DNA from 3 places in the Lactobacillus sp. ESL0263 genome. Region 2 is predicted to be linked to each of the others. Evidence: riboswitches for the same ligand, from Rfam matches in the RefSeq annotation. Region 2 holds a riboswitch; each other region holds the start of a gene.
What was found. Region 2 has a riboswitch for thiamine pyrophosphate ahead of thiM (hydroxyethylthiazole kinase). Riboswitches for the same ligand answer to the same signal wherever they lie in the genome.
Positions count from the first base shown of each region.

Region 1: another riboswitch for thiamine pyrophosphate. It lies ahead of F5ESL0263_RS00595 (ATP-binding cassette domain-containing protein); the one in region 2 lies ahead of thiM (hydroxyethylthiazole kinase).
Region 3: another riboswitch for thiamine pyrophosphate. It lies ahead of F5ESL0263_RS02040 (ECF transporter S component); the one in region 2 lies ahead of thiM (hydroxyethylthiazole kinase).

Region 1 is NZ_REHL01000002.1:29,117-37,508, reverse strand. Features, by position in the region: gene F5ESL0263_RS00635 (BspA family leucine-rich repeat surface protein) at 1-962, opposite strand, end outside; gene F5ESL0263_RS00630 (HNH endonuclease) at 1,004-1,930, opposite strand; gene F5ESL0263_RS00625 (hypothetical protein) at 2,041-2,181, opposite strand; gene F5ESL0263_RS00620 (iron-sulfur cluster biosynthesis family protein) at 2,372-2,734, opposite strand; gene F5ESL0263_RS00615 (SLC13 family permease) at 2,926-4,026, shown strand; gene F5ESL0263_RS00610 (LemA family protein) at 4,139-4,708, shown strand; gene htpX (zinc metalloprotease HtpX) at 4,720-5,613, shown strand; gene F5ESL0263_RS00600 (AraC family transcriptional regulator) at 5,666-6,604, opposite strand; TPP riboswitch at 6,770-6,861, shown strand; gene F5ESL0263_RS00595 (ATP-binding cassette domain-containing protein) at 6,909-8,264, shown strand; gene F5ESL0263_RS00590 (energy-coupling factor transporter transmembrane protein EcfT) at 8,273-8,392, shown strand, end outside.
Region 2 is NZ_REHL01000006.1:373,707-382,098, reverse strand. Features, by position in the region: gene F5ESL0263_RS08115 (hypothetical protein) at 1-615, shown strand, start outside; gene F5ESL0263_RS08110 (dihydrofolate reductase family protein) at 773-1,465, shown strand; gene F5ESL0263_RS08105 (LysR family transcriptional regulator) at 1,575-2,306, opposite strand; gene gap (type I glyceraldehyde-3-phosphate dehydrogenase) at 2,410-3,429, shown strand; gene thiE (thiamine phosphate synthase) at 3,569-4,225, opposite strand; gene thiD (bifunctional hydroxymethylpyrimidine kinase/phosphomethylpyrimidine kinase) at 4,237-5,040, opposite strand; gene thiM (hydroxyethylthiazole kinase) at 5,052-5,840, opposite strand; TPP riboswitch at 5,923-6,022, opposite strand; gene tenA (thiaminase II) at 6,150-6,812, shown strand; gene F5ESL0263_RS08075 (type 1 glutamine amidotransferase) at 6,894-7,562, opposite strand; gene thiD (bifunctional hydroxymethylpyrimidine kinase/phosphomethylpyrimidine kinase) at 7,631-8,392, opposite strand, start outside.
Region 3 is NZ_REHL01000004.1:15,252-23,643, reverse strand. Features, by position in the region: gene F5ESL0263_RS02090 (SIS domain-containing protein) at 1-331, opposite strand, end outside; gene F5ESL0263_RS02085 (PTS system mannose/fructose/sorbose family transporter subunit IID) at 352-1,188, opposite strand; gene F5ESL0263_RS02080 (PTS sugar transporter subunit IIC) at 1,178-1,963, opposite strand; gene F5ESL0263_RS02075 (PTS sugar transporter subunit IIB) at 1,976-2,449, opposite strand; gene F5ESL0263_RS02070 (PTS sugar transporter subunit IIA) at 2,471-2,896, opposite strand; gene F5ESL0263_RS02065 (GntR family transcriptional regulator) at 3,018-3,746, opposite strand; gene F5ESL0263_RS02060 (hypothetical protein) at 3,749-4,219, opposite strand; gene udk (uridine kinase) at 4,511-5,152, shown strand; gene F5ESL0263_RS02050 (cupin domain-containing protein) at 5,185-5,673, opposite strand; gene F5ESL0263_RS02045 (tyrosine-protein phosphatase) at 5,716-6,462, opposite strand; gene F5ESL0263_RS02040 (ECF transporter S component) at 6,592-7,170, opposite strand; TPP riboswitch at 7,217-7,307, opposite strand; gene F5ESL0263_RS02035 (M42 family metallopeptidase) at 7,368-8,392, opposite strand, start outside.

The sequences.
Region 1 (8,392 bases), on a different contig from region 2:
TCGAAATGGCTTAAATCAAGACTAGTTACTTTTTTAAGCTTCTCAAACATGCCGTTCATTTTAGTAACATTGTGAGTATCAAAATTACTCAAGTCTAAATCAGTTAGGCTGTCATTTGCAAACATCCCACTCATATCTGTCACTTTCTGCGTGTTAAAGTTTTTAAGATTAAGTTGTGTAACCTTGGCATCCGCAAACATTTTGGCCATGTTAGTTACGTTACTGGTATCAAAGTGGTCTAAGTCCAATTGATTAACAACAGTATTGTTAAACATATTTCCCATATCGGTTACTTTGGATGTATTGAAATTCTTCAAATCCAACTGGTTGGCCTTTGCGGATTCAAACATGCTGTTCATGTTCACTACATTTTTGGTATCAAAGTGACTGACATCTAGTTCGGGCGCTCCTAAACCAAAAAACATTTGGCTCATATCAGTTACCTGGCTAGTGTCAAAGTGGCTGACATCAAGATCCGTTAAGTTCGAATCGCTTAAAAAGAGCTTTGACATATTAGTTACTTTACTAGTATCAACTTTGTCTAAGCCTTTGATATCTTGTAGTGAACTTAATTGAGCAAATTTTTCTTTTGAATCAGGTGCCAGCTGTACAGGATTTTCAAAAGAGATATGTTTAATATTTCCAGCCAAACTGAGCTCTTTAGTAAAAGGTGTGCTGGAAAGTTGTGCACCTTTAGCACCACTAATAGTCAATGTATTAGTCAGAACATCATATTTCCACGTGCAATCTCCATCTGTACCTGTCCAAAAGCCCAGCTGAGTATTAGCAGTATTTGTGTTAGCCAGTTGTGTGCTATCGGTTTTATCATTTGCAGCAGGTGCAGTAGCGGCCGCAAAAACATGCGAGGTAAGGCCGCTTCCACTCGTCATTCCTAAGAGTGCCAAAGCTACACCAATGCCTATTTTTGGTAGATTAGTTCGTTTTACTTTTTGAAATTTCATATTTTATTCCTCCTCTTACAACTTATTTTAGTCCTTTAAAATCAAATGATATCGTCTTTTTCCTTTTCTTGGGCTAATTTCCAGCCCGTCATAAAGTGCTGTTCACGTAAAGAACGCAACTCGTTATAGTCACTATCCAGGCTATCAATTGCATCCTGTAACTTTTTATTTTGCTTACGCATCTGATTTAGTTCTGGATCATTGACCACACCCTTAAGATGCATTTTTGCCGCTAATTCACGTCTTTTTTGTTCAAACTCTCCTTTAAGTGTTGCCAATGCATTTTCATACTTTACCAGCTTCTGGTTGACTTGGGGAATCTGGCTGTTCAGCTTAACAAACAATTCATAAGGCATATTAGACTTAATTCGATTACATTCCTGACAAGAAAGAATCAAATTATCGAGGTCATTATTGTGTGAAAGGGAAACGGGATCCTTATGATCAACACTGCGTCCCCTTCGGCCACAGTATTGGCAGCGATAATGGTACTTGGCCCGAATACGCTCACGATCAATATAGTCGACTTCATTAAGTTTAAAATCAACACTCAAGCCCATTTTTTCAAGGTTTTCGGCAAAGGTTAATTCAAGGCTGGGAAGAAAGTCGCTTTTTCCTGTTTCACTGTCAATTATTGCTTGATTAAACTCGGTTCGTTTAAGCTGCTGTTGGGCCAACTCATTTCCATCGTAATCTTGGATAAAGGCCTCATAACGTTTTCGCTGATCTTTTTTGGTCACCAAAAAAGCGGCCTCTTCATCATCTTCTGTTGTTTCATTTTTGCCAATAAAAGTATAGAGCAGTCCTTGGGCAAAGATTGCAACCGCCATATTGGCAAAGTCCGCTGGTTCTTTTCCACTTTGAATACAGATATCACAAATGCTGGTCAATTGTGGATTCATTAACCCCGCTTGTTTAAAGTGTCTTGAATTGATGCGCAATCCGCATGCACTGCATTGAAATTTCACTTTACCACTGCTCCTTTTGGCTAAATGCTTCTTAAGTCAATTTTACCCCAAATTATGGTAAGAAAAAAAGCGGATCACAATTGATCCGCCTTTATCGTTTTTATTTCAGACTATTTGTTTTCGTCTGCTTTGGCCTTGTTCAAGAAAGCAACAACTGCTGCTACGTGAGCAACACGCTTCTTACCGTTTTTCTTGTTCTTAGGTCTTTGGTTTGGTTCACAACCAGTGTTGTAATTTTCACCTTTACGCATAGTACTATACTTCCTTTCAGATTTTCGAAAATCTCATTTAGTTTACCACGTAAGGCTCAAGCAGGCAAGGATGCTTCTTTAAAAGTAACTTATTACCATTTATTTTTTCACAAAAACAAAAAGACAATCTAAATTAGACTGTCTTTTCGCATTTAATTAAAAAGTTTTAGCGTATTAGTTGCCATTATTTTTACTTATTATATTCATTAACTGTGACAGCACCGTCAATCACGCCGCCATCGTCTGCAAGACTCATTGCTGCATTCTTTTCATCAACAACTAAGTCGTTACCTAAGTATTGCATTTCAGCAGGACTAGTATATAAGTCAAGGCCTGCATTGTTCTCAACTTCAATTGTAAAGTCAGGGTCTTTTTGATCCAAAATCACAAATTGAAAACTTGAACCAACGGTGCATGTACCACCAACGTCAGAATACTTATTAGAACCATCATTCAATGATAACAAAACTACTTGGCCATCTTTAACTTGGCCCTTAATCTTATCTGCAGCTTCAGGTTTGATATTTACTTTAACAGTTTCTGAATTACTCATAATAAAATTACCCCCTAATCTTTGTCTGTTTCCCTAAGTATAGGGTATAGTAAGTTGTGAAGTCAAAAATTATGTTTATTAATCTTGCAGCCTTTTTGCTAGCCAAAAATATATATTGCGCACACAGAAAAAAAAGCTCAAAATAGACTTATTGACTTTGGATGATTGTAATGTGTGAAAGGGGACATTTTATGACCGTCTTAAAAAAAGTTTTTAGTGACCGCATTTTGCAAATTACTGCAGTGGTGACACTGATAAGCCTTTTTTTCGCTAGACCACGTCTCGAAGACATTAATTTACATACGATTTTTTCTGTAGCTGCAATGCTAACTATCATTCAAATCTATGCTTACTTGCATGTTCTTGATGTTTTAGCCTATAAATTGACTAGTATTGCTGATAACATGCAGAAACTGAATATCTTGTTCACCTTATTAGCAATCATCTCTGGAATGTTCTTAGGTAATGACATAACTGCTCTTACATTGATTCCACTATATTTAAATATTGCCAAAAGATGCGATTTACCACAAATTTTGCCGGTTACGTTAATTGGCATGGGCGCAAATATCGGTGCCGCGTTTACGCCATGGGGTAATCCACACAACATTTTTCTTGTCAGCAAGTACTCTGTTAATGCCCTTGAGTTTTTCTCGTGGTCATTGCCATTACTACTTTCTGCCTTGGTGATTGCATTCATTATCTTTCACTTTATTCCGCGCACCAAGATTCCAGTTCAAGATATTAAACAAATTGATATTAGTGTACGACCGACTGTTGTCACTACCGCAGTTTTCGCTCTGTTTTTTTTGGGTGTCTTTAAAGTTATCAATGTAGTAATTCCAATGGTTGTTGCGATTATCTTAGCTCTACTAATTAATCCCAAAATTTTACTAAAAGTGGATTACGCGTTATTACTAACTTTTACCTGCTTTTTTATTTTCATTAGTGATATCCAACAGATTCCAATCGTCGTTAGTTTGATTCACGCAACGGTGAATTCTGAAACTTCTACCTACTTTACTTCCATCCTCTCAAGCCAAGTCATCAGTAACGTACCTGCAACTATCTTAGTCGGCAAGTTCACCACTCACGCCAAGGCACTGTTTCTAGGCTCTAATATCGGTGGCTTTGGCTCACCAATTGGCTCAATGGCCAACATGCTAGTACTCAAGACCTTTACACAAAATGCCTCAGTTTCACGCAGTGAATTTTTCAAAAAATGGATTGTGATGCAGTTCGCCGGTTTGCTTATTTTGACTTTAATTGGCTGGATACTGCTCCTAGTTTAAAAGTTAATTATTTATTAGGTTTTACCAGTAAACGCTGTGTAAAGCCTTTTTTTATATTCAAGTGCACAGTTATCAGTTATAATTAACTAATATTATTCTAGGAGGAAAAACAATGTCTAATCTTACCTTAACAATTTGGATAGCAGTAATTATTGTCGTATTAATATTGGCAATTTATATCGCTATCTACAATGGCTTGCAAAAAGCCAAAGTATATACTGACGAAGCTTGGAGTCAAATTGATGTTCAGCTAAAGCGTCGTAACGACTTAATTCCTAACTTAGTTGAAACCACCAAAGGTTATGCTAAGCATGAAAGTGAGACACTAGAAAAGGTAGTTCAACTGCGTAATCAATTAACTAACATTCCTAGTGATGATCACGCTGAAACTTTAAAGGTATCGAATCAGCTTTCAGATAGCTTAAAAACTATTTTTGCTTTATCAGAAAACTATCCTGACTTAAAAGCAAACCAAAACTTTGCTAAATTGCAAGAAGAATTAACTAACACTGAAAACAAAATTGCTTATTCAAGACAGCTTTACAACTCATCTGCTGCTCTATATGACCAAAAGCTATTAACCTTCCCTTCAAATATTGTTGCTGGAATCCACGGCTTCAAAAAGGTTGATTACTTGCAGACAGCCGAAGCTGAAAAAGAAGTTCCTAAGGTTAAATTTTAGATACTAATCTCATGTTATTTCAACAAATTGCTCGTAATAAACGAAAAACAGCTGGCATCATGGTGGTGTTTACGCTCATTTTAGCTCTTGCTGGCGTTGGATTCGGCTATCTTTTTGCGGACAATCCAATCTTGGGGCTGATTATTGCCCTTGTTGCTTGTGCAATCTATTTACTAATAGTTTTGCCCAATCCAGCTAACTTAGTAATGAGCTTGAATCATGCCCAAGAAGTTCATGAAGCCGACAATCCCGAGTTATGGCATGTTGTTCAAGACATGGCTCTTGTTGGTAAAGTTCCGATGCCGCGTGTTTTCATCATTAATGATGCTAGTCCAAATGCCTTTGCAACAGGGCGGGACCCTGAGCATTCAGCGGTGGCAGTTACACAAGGACTCCTCGACATGATGAATCGTGAAGAACTCGAAGGCGTTTTAGGACACGAAATCTCTCACATTAGAAACTATGATATTTTAGTTTCAACCATTGCCGCTGTTTTAGTAGGTGTTATTTCATATTTATCTGGTATTGCCAGCCGCTATATCTGGTGGATTGATGATGATCGTGATAGTGACAATGATAGTAACAACGCTATTGTAATGGTTTTTAAAATTGTTGCGATTGTCTTTGTTCTTATTTTGGGACCACTTTGTGCTAGTCTTGCGCAAATGGCATTATCGCGTAATCGCGAATACTTAGCAGATGCTTCCTCAGTCGAATTAACACGTAATCCGCAAGGATTAATATCTGCTTTGGAAAAAATTGATGGTTCCGATCCAATGAAACAAGCAGATCCAAGTAGCGCGGGAATGTACATCGAAAACCCACTTCATAAAAGGGGTACTACACATTTATTTGATAGTCATCCACCTACAAAGGACCGAATTGAGCGGTTAGAAAAAATGTAATTTTAGTTATTAAAAAATGCATCCCTTAATAGGGGTGCATTTTTTGCTCATTTTATTTCAGATTAATATTGGCCTGTCTAAACAGTTCAGCCCGCATTTGAACAGGCGTTTCATGATAGTACTCACCAAACTTTTTATAAAAGAATGATTTTCCATTGTAGCCTACCCTAGTAATAATTTCCTTGACTGAAATGTCGGGACGGGCAAGTAAATTGCGCGCTTCTTGCATTCGTCTCTCGTCAACGTGTTCGACAAAACTTTTACCAGTCTTCTGCTTAACCAAGGTCGAAAAATAATTCGGATTCAAGCCAAAATGCTTGGCCGCTTCATTCAAAGTAACATCGGCAAAGTTCTCATCAATGTATTGTTCCAAGGCTGTTTGTGCAAATTTAGGTGCAGCAGTCGGCGCCTTTTCAAAGTCCTTGTTTCTAAGTGCTGCTACAAATAAGATACTAAGCTCGGCAAGCACCATGTTTTCAACAAAAAGATCCTGATTAAGATATTCATCGATAATTTTTTTCATTATTTGTGCAGAGCGCGACATTGCTGAATAGTTTAGATTTAATAGTCTGTTTGTTGTCATTAGCTTACTGATGTGATCAATTACAGCTTTTTCTTGCTCACTAAAATGCTGTTTCTTTTTTAGAGTAAATTGTTCGGACAGCCTTTGACTAAGTTCTATTTTAACTAGCAAATCTTTTTTGCCCTGCCTTTCCACCTCATATTCACTCTTTTTTTGCAAAAGAATAATATTACCAGCAGAAATCGTGAACGCCTGACCGTTAATTTTGGTTTTTGTAGTCCCAACAGCTTCATAAAGAATCGTTAGTCCTGTTGTTTGATAACGATGAACACCGCCGTTATGATTTTCAAGGTTAATTGTAAACAAGTCAAAGTCATTACTGCCTGGACTCAATCTTATTTCATTGGAATCAGAAGTAGTTGCATCAATTACACTTGTTAAATACTGTTCCTGTTTTACCGTTGCCATAGTTATCACCCGCCTATTAGTATCTTTTTTTCATAATTTTATTATATCGTAATTTTTAGCCCTAAGTCGGACTTGAAATATCATTTTTAACAAAAACCCGTATGCCTTTTTTACTTCTTGATGCAATCTAGACAAGTACTAGGTTCTTTTTGTATAATAATCATGAATATACTAAAGGGGTGCCGTTAGGCTGAGAACATACCCATTGAACCTGCTTTGGACAATGCCAGCGAAGGGAAACTAATTATTTTGCGCCGTTGAACATCATTGTTCAATGGCTTTTTATTTATCTTGGTAAGAAAAATTGATCAGAACAAACCAGCTCTCATTTTCATATGACGAGCAACAGAAAATACTTAATAACATTACACTCGAAATTCCAACCGGCAAATTTTCACTACTTATTGGGCCTACTGGCTGTGGTAAGTCCACTTTATTAAAAATTTTAGCCGGACTTTATCCTAAATATGCTGGTAAAGTTAGCGGAACAGTTGAACTAGATGGATTACGTTCCGCGATGATGTTTCAAAATGCCGGTGAGCAGTTCACTATGGCAACACCACGAGAAGAAATAATTTTCGCTCTCGAAAATTTACAACTAAGTCGTGATCAATATCTAGAGCGGCTCAACGATGCAACAAAATTTACGCAAATTGAACAGTTACTGGATCAGAAAATCACGACACTATCGGGTGGTGAGCAACAACGAGTTGCACTAGCTGTCTTAGTCGCAATGGATGTTGATTTGTTTTTACTTGATGAGCCGTTTGCTAGCTGCGATCCTGAAGCACGTCAATTTTTAATTACTAAATTGGCGCATTTAAGGGATAAAGGAAAAACGATTATTTTAACTGACCATGTTTTGACCGGCTATGAAAACATTTGTGACTACTTGTTTCAATTTAAACGTGATAATGTCACGCTGCTAGATGAAGCAAGTAAAAATGAGTTATTACATGATAGTCAACAGAAACACACTTATACTTTTGCCCTTCCTGAAAATGAAACACCATGTTTTGTTTTAACTAATGCTCAAGTTGAACAAAATCGTATTCTGTTAAAGCAAGACCATCTAAACATCATTGCTGGCAAAACAACACTAATTACCGGTGCCAACGGTGTTGGCAAGACTTCATTATTTAATGTTCTGACTAAAATGCTTCCATACAGAGGAAGTGTTACCTACGACAAGCGTGAGATCCGTAACCAGACGACAAGAAAATACTTACTAGAGGTTGGGCAAATTTTTCAAACCGCAACCGACCAATTTATTGCCGTTTCGGTTGAAGACGAAATCAAGCTCAGTCTGAAGCAAGCAAAAGATAGCTACTTTACAGAAGAAAAAATAGCCGAAATGTTGGATTATCTAGACTTAAGTCAAACCAAAGATCAAGTTGTCTATTCTCTTTCAGGCGGTCAACAAAAGAAGTTGCAGATTTTATTAATGTTAATTTCCGGCCAAAAAGTGTTACTGATTGATGAGCCATTGAGTGGCTTAGATCATGAATCGGCACAAAAAGTCATGAACTTATTGCATGAGAGTCAGAAACAGCGTCACCAAACGTTGCTTATTATCAGTCATGAATTAACTAATCTTGCCGACTGGTGTGACTACCATTTAGTTTTTAGTAATCATTATTTAACATACAGTAATAAGTGAGGTAAAAGATGAATCCTAGTTTCAAATTTCTTTTAGCACTGATCATTTCAATTGAGTTATCGCTTAAAACTAGTTTAACAACTAACTTATTGGTAATTGTTTTTGCCGTTGTCTATTTACTTACGCAA
Region 2 (8,392 bases):
ACTAAGAAGGCGCAGCAGGAGAACTGCCAGGCTTTGATTACTTTTGACTACGCGCCACAGTTACTTTTCAATTTTTTAGCGCAAGATGATGGCTTCAACTTAATTCGGAAAACGGTTGAACCCAAAATTTCATTGCAAAGTGCTATGGAGGACTTAACACCGATAAAGAAGAGTAACTTAAAAGCTATTACTTTACGCCAAGTACAACTTGATTCTGAGATGCGTGAAAAAATAGCGCAAATTTCTTTTAGGGATTATCAGAGAAACCACTTAGCCAATCCAGTAGCTGAAATACCTCTAGCTGAATGGGATAACATGGTTTTTGCAGATCAGTTAGAAGATGCACCATTAGCATTGGTTTCTATGAATCAAATTGAGGCGTATTGTTTTTCTTTTGAAGATAATCCAAAAGAACTAACATTAGGTTGGATGGGAGCCGTTCAGCCTAGTTTATTAGATCAATTGCAACAGCAGTTACTAATTTGGGCACAAGAAGAGTATCAAACTTTAAGTGGTGAATTTGATTCCACAGACCCATTAGCAATGCGAACTTACAGAAAATATGCGTTTAATCTATGCCCAGTTTATGAAACGTACTTAAAGAAACTCTTTTAAACAAGTGAAGAACGACAAGCTTTTAATAGTTTGTCGTTCTTCACTTTATAATTACAAATAGTTTTTGTTGACTTCAAGTACTACCATATAAAAATAGTTATTGAGTGAACTAGTTCATATAGTATTTAAAAGTAATGGAGAAAAGAGTGGTACGCTTATGAAACGTAGTAAAGTTATTGTTCACATGTATGTTTCAATTGATGGAAAGATTGATGGCGAATATGGTAGTAATATTTCTAGTCAATATTATTCAGATGAATTATTTAAATTAAGCAATGCCGATGCTAATGGCCGTGAAACGATTCAGATGTATGCTGCGCCAGACAATTCAAATATTGACCTAAGTAAATACCCTACAGATAAAATTGAATATACAGATTGGCTACCAGATATTAATTCACAAACCTGGTCGGTTTCTTTTGATCGTAAGGGTAAATGCAACTGGACAAAAAACTATTTCGAATATAATGGTCATAAGATGCATGCAGTTGAAATAGTTACTAAGCAGGCAAGTAAAAATTATTTAGCCTACTTACGTTCCTTACGAATCCCTTATATTATTAGTGGTGAGCAGGAATTTGACTTAACAGAAGTTTTGACTAAGTTAAAACAAAACTTTAATATCACAACGCTTGCTGTTTGTGGCGGCTCAATTATTGACGGCGTCTTTTTAAAGGCGCACTTAGTCGATGAAATATCTTTAGTAGTTGCACCACATGTAAATGGTGACTCTAAGCAAAAATCTGCATTTGATACTTTAGGTAAATATGTCGAAGACTCATTTGTTTTTAAAAGTTCTAAAAAGTTAGCAGATGGCGGTGTGCATTTGTTGTTTAAGAAGCAAAATTAATTCGTCTTATTATTAAAAAATTGATTAATACAGAGTATCAAACTGAGGTAGTTTGGTGCTTTTTAGTTTTGCCAAAATCTGAGCTAAAAATAATCTAGCATTTTATCTACTAAAATTGATAGCGATATGAATAATAAGGAATTTCCCAAGTTTGCTTATTTGCTGGGACCAAATCATCACTGATTAAGTATTTTGGCAGAAGTGCTGTTGCTTTGCCTTGCTTCACTAGTTGCAAGATCATCTCGAGTGAATCAATTTCGATAATTTCGCTTTTATTTGATGCCAGCTGTAAAGTTAAATCTCGAAACGGACAATTGAAATCAGCGTTGATTGCGACAGGTATTTTCTTGTTCTCAGTGCCTTTTCCAGTTAAAAAGCAGGACTGCAAACTACTTTTTTCTGTTAATAGGTAGTTAGAGGAGCTGATTGGAACGAAAGTCATTACAATATCATAGGTCTTTTTAGTCAGCATTTCCTGAATCGCATCAGTATTTTTAATAATCACTTCGTAGCGATCAATTAAGAACTTGGGCTTCTTAGTAATCAGATAGCCAAAAAGAAGTTCAGCAATCAAGATTTGTGGTTTGCTGGTTGTTAAGCTCGCTTTTAAGTCCTGATAATTTTGTAAGGTTGTAGTTGCAAATTTATACATTTTTTCTCCACTGCTAGTTGGTCTAACACCTAAATTAGAACGAACAAAAAGTGGAGCATTAACTTCTTTTTCAAGGGCTTTAAGTCGTGCGGTAATATTTGATTGGGTATAGCCAAGCTTTAATGCAGCTTTGTTGATTGATTTTAGCTCATAAATTGTTTTAAAAATAGATAAATCGTTAAAGTTCATGTTACACCATATCATTAAAAGTGATAGCCCTATTATAATCTCGGATTATGCAGAGCGATTTTTGTCTAATATACTAATTTTGTAATCAAAGGGGGAACTTAATATGACTACAAAAATTGGTATTAATGGTTTTGGCCGCATTGGCCGATTAGCTTTACGTCGGATATATGACATCGATAGTAAAGATTTGGAAATCGTTGCAATTAACGATTTAACCTCACCAGCTATGTTAGCACACTTGCTAAAATATGATACAGCACATGGAAATTTTAAGCACGATGTTTCTGCAACTGATAATAGTATCGTAATTGATGGCAAGAGTATTCCAGTCTACGCTGAAAAAGATGCAGCTAAAATACCATGGGTTAAAAATAACGGAATCGAAATTGTACTTGAATGTACAGGTTTCTATACTTCTACTGAAAAGGCTCAAGCTCATTTAGCTGCAGGAGTAAAGAAAGTTTTAATTTCTGCTCCAGCTGGTAACATGAAGACAATTGTCTATAATGTTAATGATGACCAGATAAAGCCAGAAGATAAAATTCTTTCAGCAGGTTCATGTACAACTAACTGTTTAGCACCACTTGCTAAAGCTATGAATGATGAATTTGGCATTAAAGAAGGAATCATGACCACGCTTCATGCTTATACCGCTACACAAATGCTACAAGATGGTCCAGATCGCGGAGGCAATGTACGTAATGCTCGTGCTGCGGCTGCTAATATTATTCCACATTCAACTGGAGCTGCCAAGGCAATTGGCTTAGTTATTCCTGAACTAGAGGGCAGACTAACAGGTATTGCTGAACGTGTTCCGGTAATTACTGGTTCATTAACTGAGTTAGTAGCAGTTGTGGAAGAAAAAGTAACAGTTGAAGAATTCAATAGAAGAGTTAAAAAGCATACTGAGAACAGTGTAACTTTTGGCTGTAATGAAGACCAGATTGTTTCTTCTGATATTATTGGGACAGAATATGGTTCTGTCTTTGACCCAACTTTGACTCAGGTTGTTTCAGGTAAAGACGGTGATCAAATAGTTAAAGGTTATGCTTGGTATGATAACGAATCAGGCTTTGTAGCACAAATGATTCGTACCTTGGAAAAAGTCGCAAAAACAAACTAAACTAATTTTAAAATCATATTCTAAATAAAAGTAAACTCCAAAACTGAGACCAACAGTTTTGGAGTTTTTTTGATAGTTAAATTATATCAACCAAGCTATTAGCGTTGAACATAAAATATGTGTTAAGAGCTTATATATTTTATTTATGCCATGGTGCTTGCAACATCTCAGTGACTGTTTGCTTTATATCATTACTTTGGGTAATCATAGAAATAACTGAAGCACCAGATGCTTTGGTCTGTGCAATTGCAGGTAAATCTTTTTCTTCGATTCCACCAATTGCAACAATAGGTCTTGAAGAGTGTTTTACTAGTTTGCTTAGCCCTGCAAGACCAATTATTGGGTCGGCGTCATCTTTTGACTGAGTTGCAAAAACTGGACCACTACCATAGTAATCAATTCCTTCAATTTGATTAGCAGTTTCAATTTCGGCTAATGTTGAGCATGAATAGCCGACAAACATTGTATTTTTAGCTTCTTTTATTACCTGGGAAATATTTTCATCATCTTGACCTACGTGAATTCCTTCGGCATGGACACTTTTAGCAAGTTGAACATCATCATCGATGATAAATGGGACATTATATTTTTGACAAAGATGGTGTAATTCTTGTGCCATAGTTAGTCGTGCTGATTTGTCTGAAATTGAATTTACGCCTTTTTCGCGAAATTGATATGCAGTAATTCCAGCTTCTAGAGCTTGCTCGAGAAGACCTGGCAATGTTTGATTTTGTTGTAAATCTTGAGTACCACAAATAAAATATGCCTGTAGAAATTTGGAATCAAATTTTTTCATTTTTACCTCACTCATTTTGCCCAGTGGTTAAGAGGGCCATGACCATGACCAACTTGAATAGTCTGCTCAATTGTTTTAGTAACATATTTTTTAGCAAGTTGCACAGCTTCAAGTAGCGAGTGACCAAGCGCTAGCTGTGCAGTGATAGCGGCAGCGAGAGTATCCCCAGTGCCATGTGTACGTTTGGTATAAGTACGTTCACCGCTGAGCCAACAATCACTATTATCTTCAAGCAGAAGATAGTCGCGAACTATTTTGCTATTGGAATGGCCACCTTTAATTAAAACATTTTTAACCCCTAAATCACGTAAAATTTTTGCCAGCTTAGGATAGTCTTCCTCATTTTTAGCATGAATTCCGGTTAGAACTTCTGCTTCTGGTAAATTGGGAGTAATTAAATTAGCTAGTGGCAGAAGCTCACTCTTAACGGTTTCAACCGCATCTTCACTTAGAAGGGGTGCCCCACCTTTAGCCACCATTACAGGATCGACCGTAATAGGTCCAAAATCATATTTTTGTAGGTTAAGTGCTACTTGATGAACATGTGCAGCATCACCGAGCATACCAGTTTTACAAGCTCTAATTTTAAAATCAGAAGCTAAAGAGCTGAATTGTGCATCAATCATATCTAGTGGCATTAAAAATGAGTCTTGTACACCAAGTGTGTTTTGAGCAGTCACTGCCACAACTACAGCAGTACCAAATACATTTTGCATTTGAAATGTTTTAAGATCGGCCATGATTCCAGCACCACCACCTGAATCGGTACCTGCAATAGTTAAAACTTGTGGGAAAGAATTAATTTCTTCTGTCATTAAGAAGCCTCCTAATCAAACTTAGCGACATTTTCAATTTGAGAAATGCTTATTTTAGCTAGATAATCCATGAGATACATACTGAAGGTACCAGGACCAACCTCAGGATGTTCTTGTGCTAATAATTCACCTGTTGCTGAAAAAACAAGAGTTGCTGTTTGAGCAGCTTCAAATGAATCGGGACAAATTGCTGCAAAAGCGGCAACGATACTGGACAGCATATCACCCGATCCTACATGTGCCTGAAATAGTGGCGTGCCATTATAGATGTGAGCTGTTTTTTGCCCATCACTAATGGTGTCTGTCGCACCACTTGCAATAACTACACAGTGAAATTTTTTAGCAGTTTCTTGGGCGATTTGATCAACGTTTTCATCTCCGGTACCTGCATCAATTCCTTTGGCGTTCCAATCAAAGCCGCCCAAAGCTGCAATTTCACCAACATTTCCGCGAATAATACTGACAGGGAAATTAGCTAATAGATTATTAGCTGTATCTAGGCGATATTTGACGGCCCCTACGGCAACTGGGTCTAATACGATAGGTTTTTGGTAACGAACAGCTAGCTGCATTAATCTGCTTATTTGTTCAATCTGCAATTTAGTCAAGGTTCCTAAATTAATAGCCAGACTTGAGGCCATTTGGACCATCTCATCAGCTTCAGCGATTTCTTTACTCATAATTGGTGATGCACCAAGCGCATTTAATCCATTAGCCACATCCTGAACGGTGACAAAATTTGCAGCGTTAAGTACAACAGGGTTGGTTTCACGTAATTTAGTTAAAAGGTCAAGTTTCATTTATGTCTCCTAAAAATGCTTGCCTCGTTTTAAAGCTATGAAAAAAGCTTTGACACGATTTTAGGAGTGTCAAAGCAATTAAAAAGCCTATTTGACACGTTCCTACGCAAGAATTAGCTTACAGGTTCAAAGGGTTCAAAATATAAATTTTATCTCAGCCAAAGGCACCCCTCGTGTTATCGCTTCCAATTATACCTGCTTTTAAAAACCAAGACAATAAGTATTTATCTGAATTTGCTGATAAAAAAATACTAAGGTAAACTAAGAGAAATTTAAACACTATATTATTATTTATTAGGGAGAACAAAGATGGTTGAGTTTACGGATCAACTGCATCAATTAGTTAGTGACTTGTGGATTAAAAGTGAAAAACAGCCATTCATCATCGAATTGCAAAGTGGGGAATTACCACTTGCTAAATTTCGCTTTTATTTGCTCCAGGATCGATACTATTTATCTGAGTTTGCCAAAATTCATCAATTAATTGCAGAGCAAACTACAGATTTAAATATTAAAAACTTTGTGCTGGCAAGCGCAGAGGATCTTCAAGAATCCGAAGTAGAGGTGCGCAAGCAGTTTTTCAAAGAACTTAACATTACAGATGATGAAGTTGATACTACAATAGTTGCGCCAACAGCATATGCGTACGTTAATCATCTCTACCTAACATTACAAAGAGATGGCTTAGCTGGAGCTTTGTGTGCAATTGCACCATGTTATTGGCTTTATCAAGAAATTGGTCATAAAATGGCCAAAGTAGGATCCCCAGTGAAGTATTATCAAGAATGGATTGATACATACGACGGTGACTGGTATGCAGTTAATGTAAAAAAACTATTAGCATTGATTAACCAGCTCGCAACCAATGTCCCCAAAAAAGAACTTGCTAAAATGAAGGATGCATTTTTAAGAAGCAGCTATTATGAACTAAAATTTTGGCAAATGGCATATAATCAGGAAGAATGGAAGTAATTGATACTTATCAGTTGTATGATTTTTTAATAAGCAAAAATAGCTCCGAAAATAATTCGGAGCTATTTGTTTTCATTATATTTATGCGCTAACTCGTTCATCGTGCCAAGATAAAATCATTTTGACAATGGCATTAGCAACATTGAGATTTTTTAAGAGCGGACCATGTGAATAGGTTCCGATGAAATTGCGGTAGCGTAGTCCCTCAACGTGATCTTGAGGATTATTGCCGTAACCTTCAATCATTTCACCCAAGGGATGTAACTTATCTGAATCGTCAAAATAAGTCTGACCGGAGTGATTTTCAAAGGCTCTAACTTCGCCCCATTCACTCATATAGCGGGTATCGCCAATCATTCGCTTATCTGCTTTAAAAACGGTATGAAACGGTAAAATGTCTAGGCCCTTAATTGTGACACCAGAGTTAGTTTTGTAATAGGTGCCAACAAGCTGATAGCCACCACAAACACCTAGCATCGGTTTACCGTCATTGATGTATTTAGTTAAAGTTTCCTTGTGTCTTGGCAAGTCCTTAGCAATGACAGTTTGCTCAAAGTCCTGACCACCACCAAAAAAGACGAAGTCGTAGTCAAAGGCATTAAATTCATCACCTAAAGAGACGTTATCAATTTGAGTTGAATAGCCCTGCTTTTTTAACAAGTAGCGAATGATTTTGACATCCCCAGAATCACCGTAGGTATTCATCAAATCTTCGTATAAATATGCAATTTTAATTGTTTTGTTTGCCATAAAAACCACTCCAACTATTACTATCTCGTTAAAGTATATCTTAAAGGAGCAGGAGGGGCAAAAGATAATTACTTCGTATCTTCTTGTGCTGCGAAATGATTAATTGGACCATATTTTGAGCCGACTTCAATTGGGTGGGCGATTGCTTCATAAGTAAATTCCTTGGCAATCTTGACACTATCAAGAATAGAATTGCCTTTAGCTAATTCGGCGGCAATAACGGCGGATAGAGTATCTCCTGTACCGTTAATTCTTTCAGTATTGATGAAAGGCTTGGTGAATTCGTAGAACTTACCATCTTCAGCTAGTAACACGTCAGTTACCTTAGACTGACTAGTATCGTCATGGCGGCCCTTCATTAAGACATTCTTAGCACCCATTGCTTGCAGTTTCTTAGCACCTTGACGTACTTCATCTGGCGTAGCTAATTCAAGTCCGGTTAACTTTTTCTGTTCATAAAAATTAGGCGTAATGATGTCAGCTAGTGGCATCAGGTTGTCTAAGAAGGCCTGATAAGCATCATCATCTAAGAGGGTGTCACCATGTTTGGTCATAATAACGGGATCAAGAACAATTCTACCCATGTCATATTTACGCAAATTTTCAGCAACACAGCCAATAACTTCTTTGTTGGCTAGCATACCAGTCTTTAATGCATCAATTTTGAAGTCGTCATTTAAGACCTCAAATTGCTTTTGGATAAATGGAATGGGCATAACTTCTTGTGCAAAAATACCAGTAGTGTTCCCAGCAACTGCTGCAGTTAGTAATCCCATTCCGTACACTCCACGTGCGTAAAACGAGTGGAGATCGGCAGTCATGCCTGCGCT
Region 3 (8,392 bases), on a different contig from region 2:
TAGGGAAGTCCTTCCTAATATTTTCAATTGCTTCAACCAATTCTGTCGTTTCACCGGTTTTTGTACCAGCTAAAATCAAACTATCATTGGTTATATCATCATGATATAAGTCACATAATTCTTCAGGTGTAGTCACAACAAAAGGAATAGGTAATTTTTTAAACATTAATGGACGTAAGTTAACAAACTTGGTATATGAACCTCCACATCCAGTAAAGAAAATATTTTTGATATCTTTTTTTCTTAATTTTGCCAAAACTTCATCAACATGATCAAGCTCCTTCACAGCAGAATTATAATTAGTTAAAAACTCATTTTTATCGAAATACATTTATTTTTCCTTTCAATCCATTAAGGTTTTAAGAAACCACAGAATGTGCCCAAAATACTAATAGCCAAGATTGCTAGCAAGATCCACATCATTTTGACATGCTTTTTCTTTAGTAACCAAGCAATGAAAAAGGTGATTGCTAAAGGCATTAAATCGGGCATTATTGAATTAAGCAATGACTGAATTGTTTCGGGATTTTTACCACCACTAAGTTGAACTGGGATATTAATAACAACCATTGAAGCCACCATAGCACCAATGACCGTATTTCCCAAAATATTAATGGCATACGTAATTGAGTTCATCAAGCCAGATGCCATCTTATCTACAAACGTTGTTCCTAACTTGTAACCCCACATAGTGCCATAATATCTAACTAATAAATTTGGAATGTTATAAATTAGAATGAATAAGATCGGTCCTAAAATGCTTCCTTTTTGAGCAAGAGAAACACCAATACCACTCGCGATAATTCTTAGACTACCCCAGAAAATCGAATCACCAATCCCTGAAAGTGGACCCATTAATCCAGTCTTCATTGTATTAATTGAACTTGGGTCAAATTCTGGATCATTGGCATTTTTTTCTTCCATTGAGGCCAATACACCAGCAATAAATGGTGATGTGGCTGAAGTACAGTTAAAAAATTCAAGATGCCGCTTAATTGCTTGTTTTCTATCTTCTTTTTTGTCGTAAAGCTTATTAATAATTCCCGTCATAGTATAGGCAAAACCCATACTCATCATTCGTTCATAATTAAATGATGCTTCCATTGGCATGCTACGCCAAAAAATTCCTTTTAAGTCTTTTTTGGTGAGTTTCTTTTCCTGAGTATTCTCTTTAATATTAGAAGTCATCTTCTTGCACCTCCGTAGCGCTATTTGAGTTTCCACCATTACTGTTATGAATTTCTTCAGTAATTAGATACATGATGCCCGCAAAAATAGCTCCAATAATTGATGCTGCAATCATATCTAGCTTCAAATATGCCGCACAAACAAACCCAATAAAGAAGAATGGTGCAACTTTTTTAGAGAAAGTCATGTTAATTAACATTGCAAAACCAACTGCTGGCAAAATTTGCGTAGCAACAGTTATACCATCGATTAAAAACTTTGGAATCAGTTTAACGAATGCACCAACTAAGTTGCTACCAAGAGCAAAGGAAACAGTCGTTACCAGTGCCATCATAATGACTCTCGTGAATGATGCCCAAATATGCATGTTTCCTGCTTTAGTCACTTCCCCTTGGTCTGCATAATTGTCTGCTTTATGTGCCATTGCAGGAAAGATAACAACATAAAGCAAATTTTTAATTAATAACCCTAGGGTTGCAATTGGTAAAACCAACGTAAGAGCCACACTGACTCCATAACCATTTTTTAATGCTAAAGCTGTTGCCAAAATTCCTCCGATTATTTCATCAGGAGGGACGGTAGCTCCAACACCCATTAAACCAAGAAAGGCTAATTCAAGTGTTGCTCCAATAATCAATCCTTGTTGGACATTCCCAAAAATTAAGCCAATAAATAAACAAGTAACAATTGGTCGTCCAATAAAGGATGATCCAAGAAAATCTTGCATATTAGCAATTAAGGAAACAAGAAAAATACCAATAATTTGTAAAGCCATTTTTTCTTCCTCCTAGTTAATCAGTGAAGAAAATTCTGTATCAGGATCGCCTGGCGCCTGTTTTACAAGAACCTTTACTCCATCATTTTCAAGTTCAGTAAGTTGTTCAATGTCCTTCTTTGTTACATAAACTGACTTTGCAATGTTAGTTGAACCTTCTTTTTCACTCGATAATCCTAAGTCAATTAATTTTATTTCAGGAACAAGTTTAGCCAAACGGTACGCGTCATTGATGGTTTCAACCACGATAAAAACACGATATTTATCAGTTACGCCGCTTGCAATTGCTTTAGCAGAATCCTCTATTGTTTTAAATATCAACTTAGCATTCTCTGGTTTAGCCAATTGAAATGTCTTTTTACGAAAACTATCTCCTGCAACCTCATCATTTGCAATTAAAACTGCATTAGCCGATAGGTTATTGGTCCATGCAAAAGCAACCTGTCCGTGTAATAACCGATAATCAATCCTCGTCATCGCAATCATAATTTATAATCCCCTTTCAAATTAAAAATCTTCTTCTTCATTTTGCTCGTTTAATTCAACTAGCTGTAATCCTTCTCTACCTGTTTCAACTAAAGAAGCCAACTTACCTTTAATTTCTTCCAGATTGTCATCTGGATAAGCAATTGAATAATTAAGCAGTTCTAATACAAAGGGCAAATTCATACCAGAAACAAGAAACCAATTTGGTTTTTCAGCAACAAATTTAGTAAGCTCATTATTAACAGAACCACCCAGAACATCAGTAACAAAAACAATTTTTTGATTTGAAATCTTAGCAGTTGTTTCTTTCAATTGGTCGCAAAAGTTAACACTATCATCTAAATATGCAGTTATGTAGTGCAGGTTTTTTGACTTTCCCATAATAAGCGAAGCAGTATCATACATTCCACGAGCTAAAGTGGAATGGCTTGCTAATACTATTTCCATGCGACTTTCCTCCCTTCTTTTCTTCATAACTTTAATTTAGTACTTAATATTATTTTAGGCAATAGAAAAAGGAACCGCTTTCTAAAGTAGTTCCTTTTTTGCAACCAATTTTAAGACCAATTCATCTTTTTACTTTTATTTTATAGCTAATAAAATCGGGGTTATACCATGACTTTGTGTATTCAACCATCTCTTTTTTATCTGAAAAACCGCGATACTCCAAGAATAATAAATAGGCGTATTTAGATTTATCTAACTTAATTGTATCCTCTACAAACTGATTGTCACTAATTGGCCGAGCTTCAATTCTAGTCTCAAATTTTGTCGGTTTATGATTCTTAAAGTCCATATAATCGTATAAAGACATATTACTGAAATCATATCGGTGTGCATCTTCAAACAAACTAAAAGGAATATACGATTTCTGAACAGCCACAACAATATTGTCTACTATGCGTGTTCTAATTAGTTCATAAAAGTCGCTATATTTATTATCAAAAATAATAGCCAAATCTTTATTATCATAGATTAATTTAAACGACTCTACTCTGTTGACCACTTCTTGTCGATTAATTTTAACAAGCTGTGTAAATGAATTCGGGGAATCATCTCCTATTTCAAATGAGTTATTTACATTCTCATTCACTAGATACGTTCCATCTCCCCTTCTTTTTTCTAAAATATTATCTTCAACTAATGAATTAATTGCATTTTTTATAGTTGAACGTGTGTAGCCTAATTTCTGGGCAAAAACACGTTCATTCCAAATTTTAGAGTTTGGTTTAAACTCGCCGCTGGCAATTATGTCCAATATTTTTTTCTTGGCTTCTTGATATAAAAATGAACTCATAGCTACCCCTTTTGCAAACAAAAAACATCAGGTAACATCGCATCTTCCTCATACCTAATTATGTCATTATTCGCATTAACAAAAAGAGCCTTTCGTAAGATAACTTGAAACTTTTCTTGCGTTTGATCGCTTAAAAACAATTTTTCTTCGTCATTACTAGGCCAAGTAAGCATAATATCATTATAAACTTCTGTACTTTTTTGTATTTTGTCTGTTTCCTCTTCAATATCATCAATACGTGGATTGCTAATGAACTTTTGTGGGATTATTGAAGTAATTACAGAAACTATTTTTCCATTTTCAATAATTGTAAAAAGTCTTTTCCTCAATGATCCAGTTTCTCCTTTAAAAATGGAATTATAAAATCCAGAAGCCTCGATTGTAGTGTCCGAATATATTTTTACCCTAATATCTTTATCAACTACTTGAAATTCAAATGGTGTTAAATACTTCTTTAAATCAATTATTTTCATTTAGAGGCCCTCCACATTACTTCTCCTGCTGCGCAATAAAAATACTGAATCTTTTATTAGGTTGAAGTTTACCATTATTCATATTTTCTACCAAATACTATTTTATTCTTCCTGAACACAAAAAACCGATAATTTCACTTTATCAAGTTTCTCTAGCTTTAATTACTTTTTAAGCCTGTTGAGTGAAAATAAATTTTAAAAATGAGTACAAGGTCCTTATTTTTCCCTTAAGTATTGGTAATTCAAGGAAAAGTAAAGTAAAATGTTTATTGATAAAAAAGGAGTAGCTCTATGTCTAAACTTGAAAAACCTGTTGTGATTGGAATTACTGGTGGTTCTGGTAGTGGAAAAACAACAATTGCCCATAAAATTGTTGATCAAATGCAAGAAAATGAACATGTCTTGATTATGACGCAAGATTCCTACTACAAAGACAACACAGGCATCCCAATGGATATCAGACAGAACATTAATTATGATCATCCCGATGCCTTTGACGTTCCACTTCTAGAAGAGCAAATCGGTTGCTTATTAAAACATCAACCAATTGAGATGCCTGTTTATGATTTTAAGGAACATACAAGAAGCAAGAAAACAATTCATACGGAGCCGGTAGACATTATCATTTTGGAAGGCATTCTTGTACTGGCTAGCAAGGAAATCCGCGACTTAATGGATATTAAAGTATATGTTGATACTGACGACGACATTCGTTTTATTAGGCGTTTAGAGCGCGATATTAAGGAACGGGGGCGTTCAATTGATTCAGTAATTGAACAATACCTTGATACTGTTAAGCCGATGTACCACCAATTTATTGAACCAACGAAACGCTATGCGGATATTATCATCCCTGAAGGTGGCGAAAACGACGTTGCAATTGATATGTTGACTACGAAGGTCCATTCAGTCTTAAGTCAAAACACTAAATAAAAGACCAAGTTCATTCGAACTTGGTCTTTTATTTAGTCAATTGCTAGACGTTCAATTACTTCGGCATATTTTGGATATTGCGTTAGTAAGTCTTTTTTCTTAAGCATTTCAAAGTCATGATAATCAAAACCCGGTGAAACAACACAACTTACTAAGCAAAAACTGTCAGGTTTAGTTACTTCAGAAGCAAAAATCGTTTCTTTAGGTACTTTAAATTGCATCACTTCACCCTTGGTAACATCCTTACCTAGTCTAACAGCTTGATACTCTCCTTCTGGTGAAATACAGTGGATGGTGATTGGTTCCCCATCATGGTAATACCACAGTTCATCGTGATTTAAACGGTGAAAATGAGAACAACTGGTATCATCTAGTAAGAAATAAATTGAAGTGTAGTAATAGCGATCGCCTTTACTATCTTCAGCGTAAAACTGCTCATCACTAGTATAAATTTGACGAAACCAGCCACCCTCTTGGTGGGGTTCCAGCTTTAAATTCTTGATATAATCTTCGCGATTCATTTTTTCTCTTTTCTTCAAATACTATTTATTACAGGCAAAAAACTAAACTAAGTAAATCTTTTGCATCTGCTCCTTAAAATCAGCTGGCAAGTCGAGGCCTTCCACAAAGTATCGGTCAAAGTCACCATAGTTCTTTTTAACTGTTTCAAAGTAACGCTCCAAGTACTGACGTTCAACTGTTAAGGCAATCGCAACATCTTTGATATTTTTAGGATCCATTTTGTCTTTTAAGTAATCCAAAATTTCTTGGTTTGCTTTTTTACGAGCCTCAATTGTTTTCAAGTAATCTTCAAAAATTTGGTCTTCGCTAACATCCAAACTCTTCAAGATTAATGCTGCTGCAACACCAGTCCTGTCTTTTCCAGCAAAACAATGGAATGCAACTGGTACAGGATCGTTAATTAAATCCATTAAAAAGTGGTGATAACCTTCACGTGCAGAATTTGATAAGGCTAACTCTTCATATGTTTTAAGCATGTCAGATTCCACATGACTGTTAGCCGAAACAATTTCATCTACACTTGCCTGATTTGTACCTGAATCTTTTAAAACATCTAAAATCACATAATCTAGATCTGGCCAAACATAGTCTGGATATTCTTTTCGTTCATCATCACCACGTAAATCAACAAGTCTCTTAAGTTGATAATGATTTTGAACCAAATCTTTTTGCTCGTCAGTTAAATCAAATAACTGACCGCAACGAAAAAGCATCCCCTCTTTAACCTTTTTACCTTCGGCACCAACATAGCCACCCAATGAACGCCAATTTGTGATATTCTCTGACATAATTCTCCTTATAGTATCTTTGCACTCTACTTACTCATATAAACATTAATTATAATTTCTCTTCACAATTTAGTCCATGGCTTTTGTAGCATTAAAAAAAACGCTAATTATCATTAGCGTTTACCTTATTTAGTCAATCTTAGGCTTTAGTGCTCTATCAAATAAGTTGGTAATTAGTTTAACCAATACCCCATCAAAAAGCAGCGCTGATAGCATCATTGTCACAAACATAATAATTTGCAGTTTAACACTGAATTTACTCCAGCCATATAAAAAGTACGTTGGTATAAAACTACCTAGCCCTGCAAAAAAGGCACCCGTTAAAACACTTTGCCAAGAAAACTTTTGATATCTTTCTTTTTTAGGGAAAAAGCCAATTTCATTAGTAGCGCCTTGAATTAGTCCAGAAAGGACCGTTGTAGCGCCCCATTGACCACCAATCACCATTTCCACAATTGCAGCCAAAGTTTCACCAACAACACCAGAGCCTGCTGTAGGTACAAAGTACATTGCAAGTGGTCCTGCAAGTAACCAGAGACCAGAAAAGACTGCATCAGTCACTGGTGCGTAGCCTGTTGGCAATAACATCATTTTTACCAGGTTAAACGCCCAGTTAAACCCATAGGTGTAAATTACCCCTAAAATAATTCCAATTAATGCAAGTAGAATGATCGATTTAACATTCCACTTTGAAGATCTTGTAAACATAAAAAATACTCCTAACAAACTTCAACAGTCATTAGGAGTACATGAAAAATCTATTTCAACACTTCCCTAGCGCAGGTATTATCCCGTTCAGGTTCAGAGGGTATTTCTCAGCTAAATTAGCACCCCTAGTGACTTTCTTTTCTATTATAACATAGCCAAGTATGTTTGACTTAAGAGATTAGTAATCAACCTTGAATTTAAAATTGACTAAAACTAGTTAATTTCTCTTTGGTTAAATCACGGATAATAGCAACAGTTAAATCAACTGATGCCTTGAAGTCCTGATATGCACTAAAGCAGTATGGTGAGTGCTCATAACGTACAGGAATTCCAATAACAATTGTTGGTGCACCATTTTCGTAGTAAATTGCTGCACCATCTTGTCCACCACCAGTACGAACTGAACGAGTGTAAGGAATATTGTTTTTATCAGCTATATCACAGGCATATTGTTGGAATTTAGGATTAGGCAAAAACGATGTATCCATATCACGAAGCATTGGTCCACGCTTTAATCCAGTTTGAGATAACCATTCTGGAGTAAAGGTGTCATCAGCGGGACATGATTCAAGAACGATTGCCAAGTCAGGCTTAACAGCCTTAGCAGTAACATATGCTCCTCTTAAACCAACCTCTTCTTGACTAGATAGGGCAGCAACTACGTTAAAGTCAACTTTCTCACCATTTAAATTATCAAGTACGTCAGCCATTGCAGCAGCACCAAAACGATCGTCAAAATCTTTACCAAAGAAAAGACCAGTTTTTTCATTGTATTCGCATTTTACATCGACAAAGATTGGGCAGCCAGTATCAATTTGATAATCATTAATCGTTTCTTCACGTGAACTTGAACCAACGTCAATCGACATGTCTGCAACATCTGGAACATTATTACGTTCTTCTTCAGTCATAAAGTGAGGTGGCTTAGTTGCAACAACACCAGGGACATATTCACCAGCACGATTTAAAATTTTAACCCGTAAAGCTGGAATATTATATTTTACCCAACCACCAAGTGGAACAAACTTAATCATTCCGTTTGGTCGAACAGCCTGAGTAATAAAGCCAACGGAATCTGAGTGTGCATCAAGCTGAATAACTGGACGATCTGGTTGATTCTCCTTTTTTGAAGCATATACGTTCAACATTCCATCCACTTTAACATCGGCAATGTCTTTAACAGTTTCAGTAAATAATTTTACAAACTCTTCTTCAAAGCCAG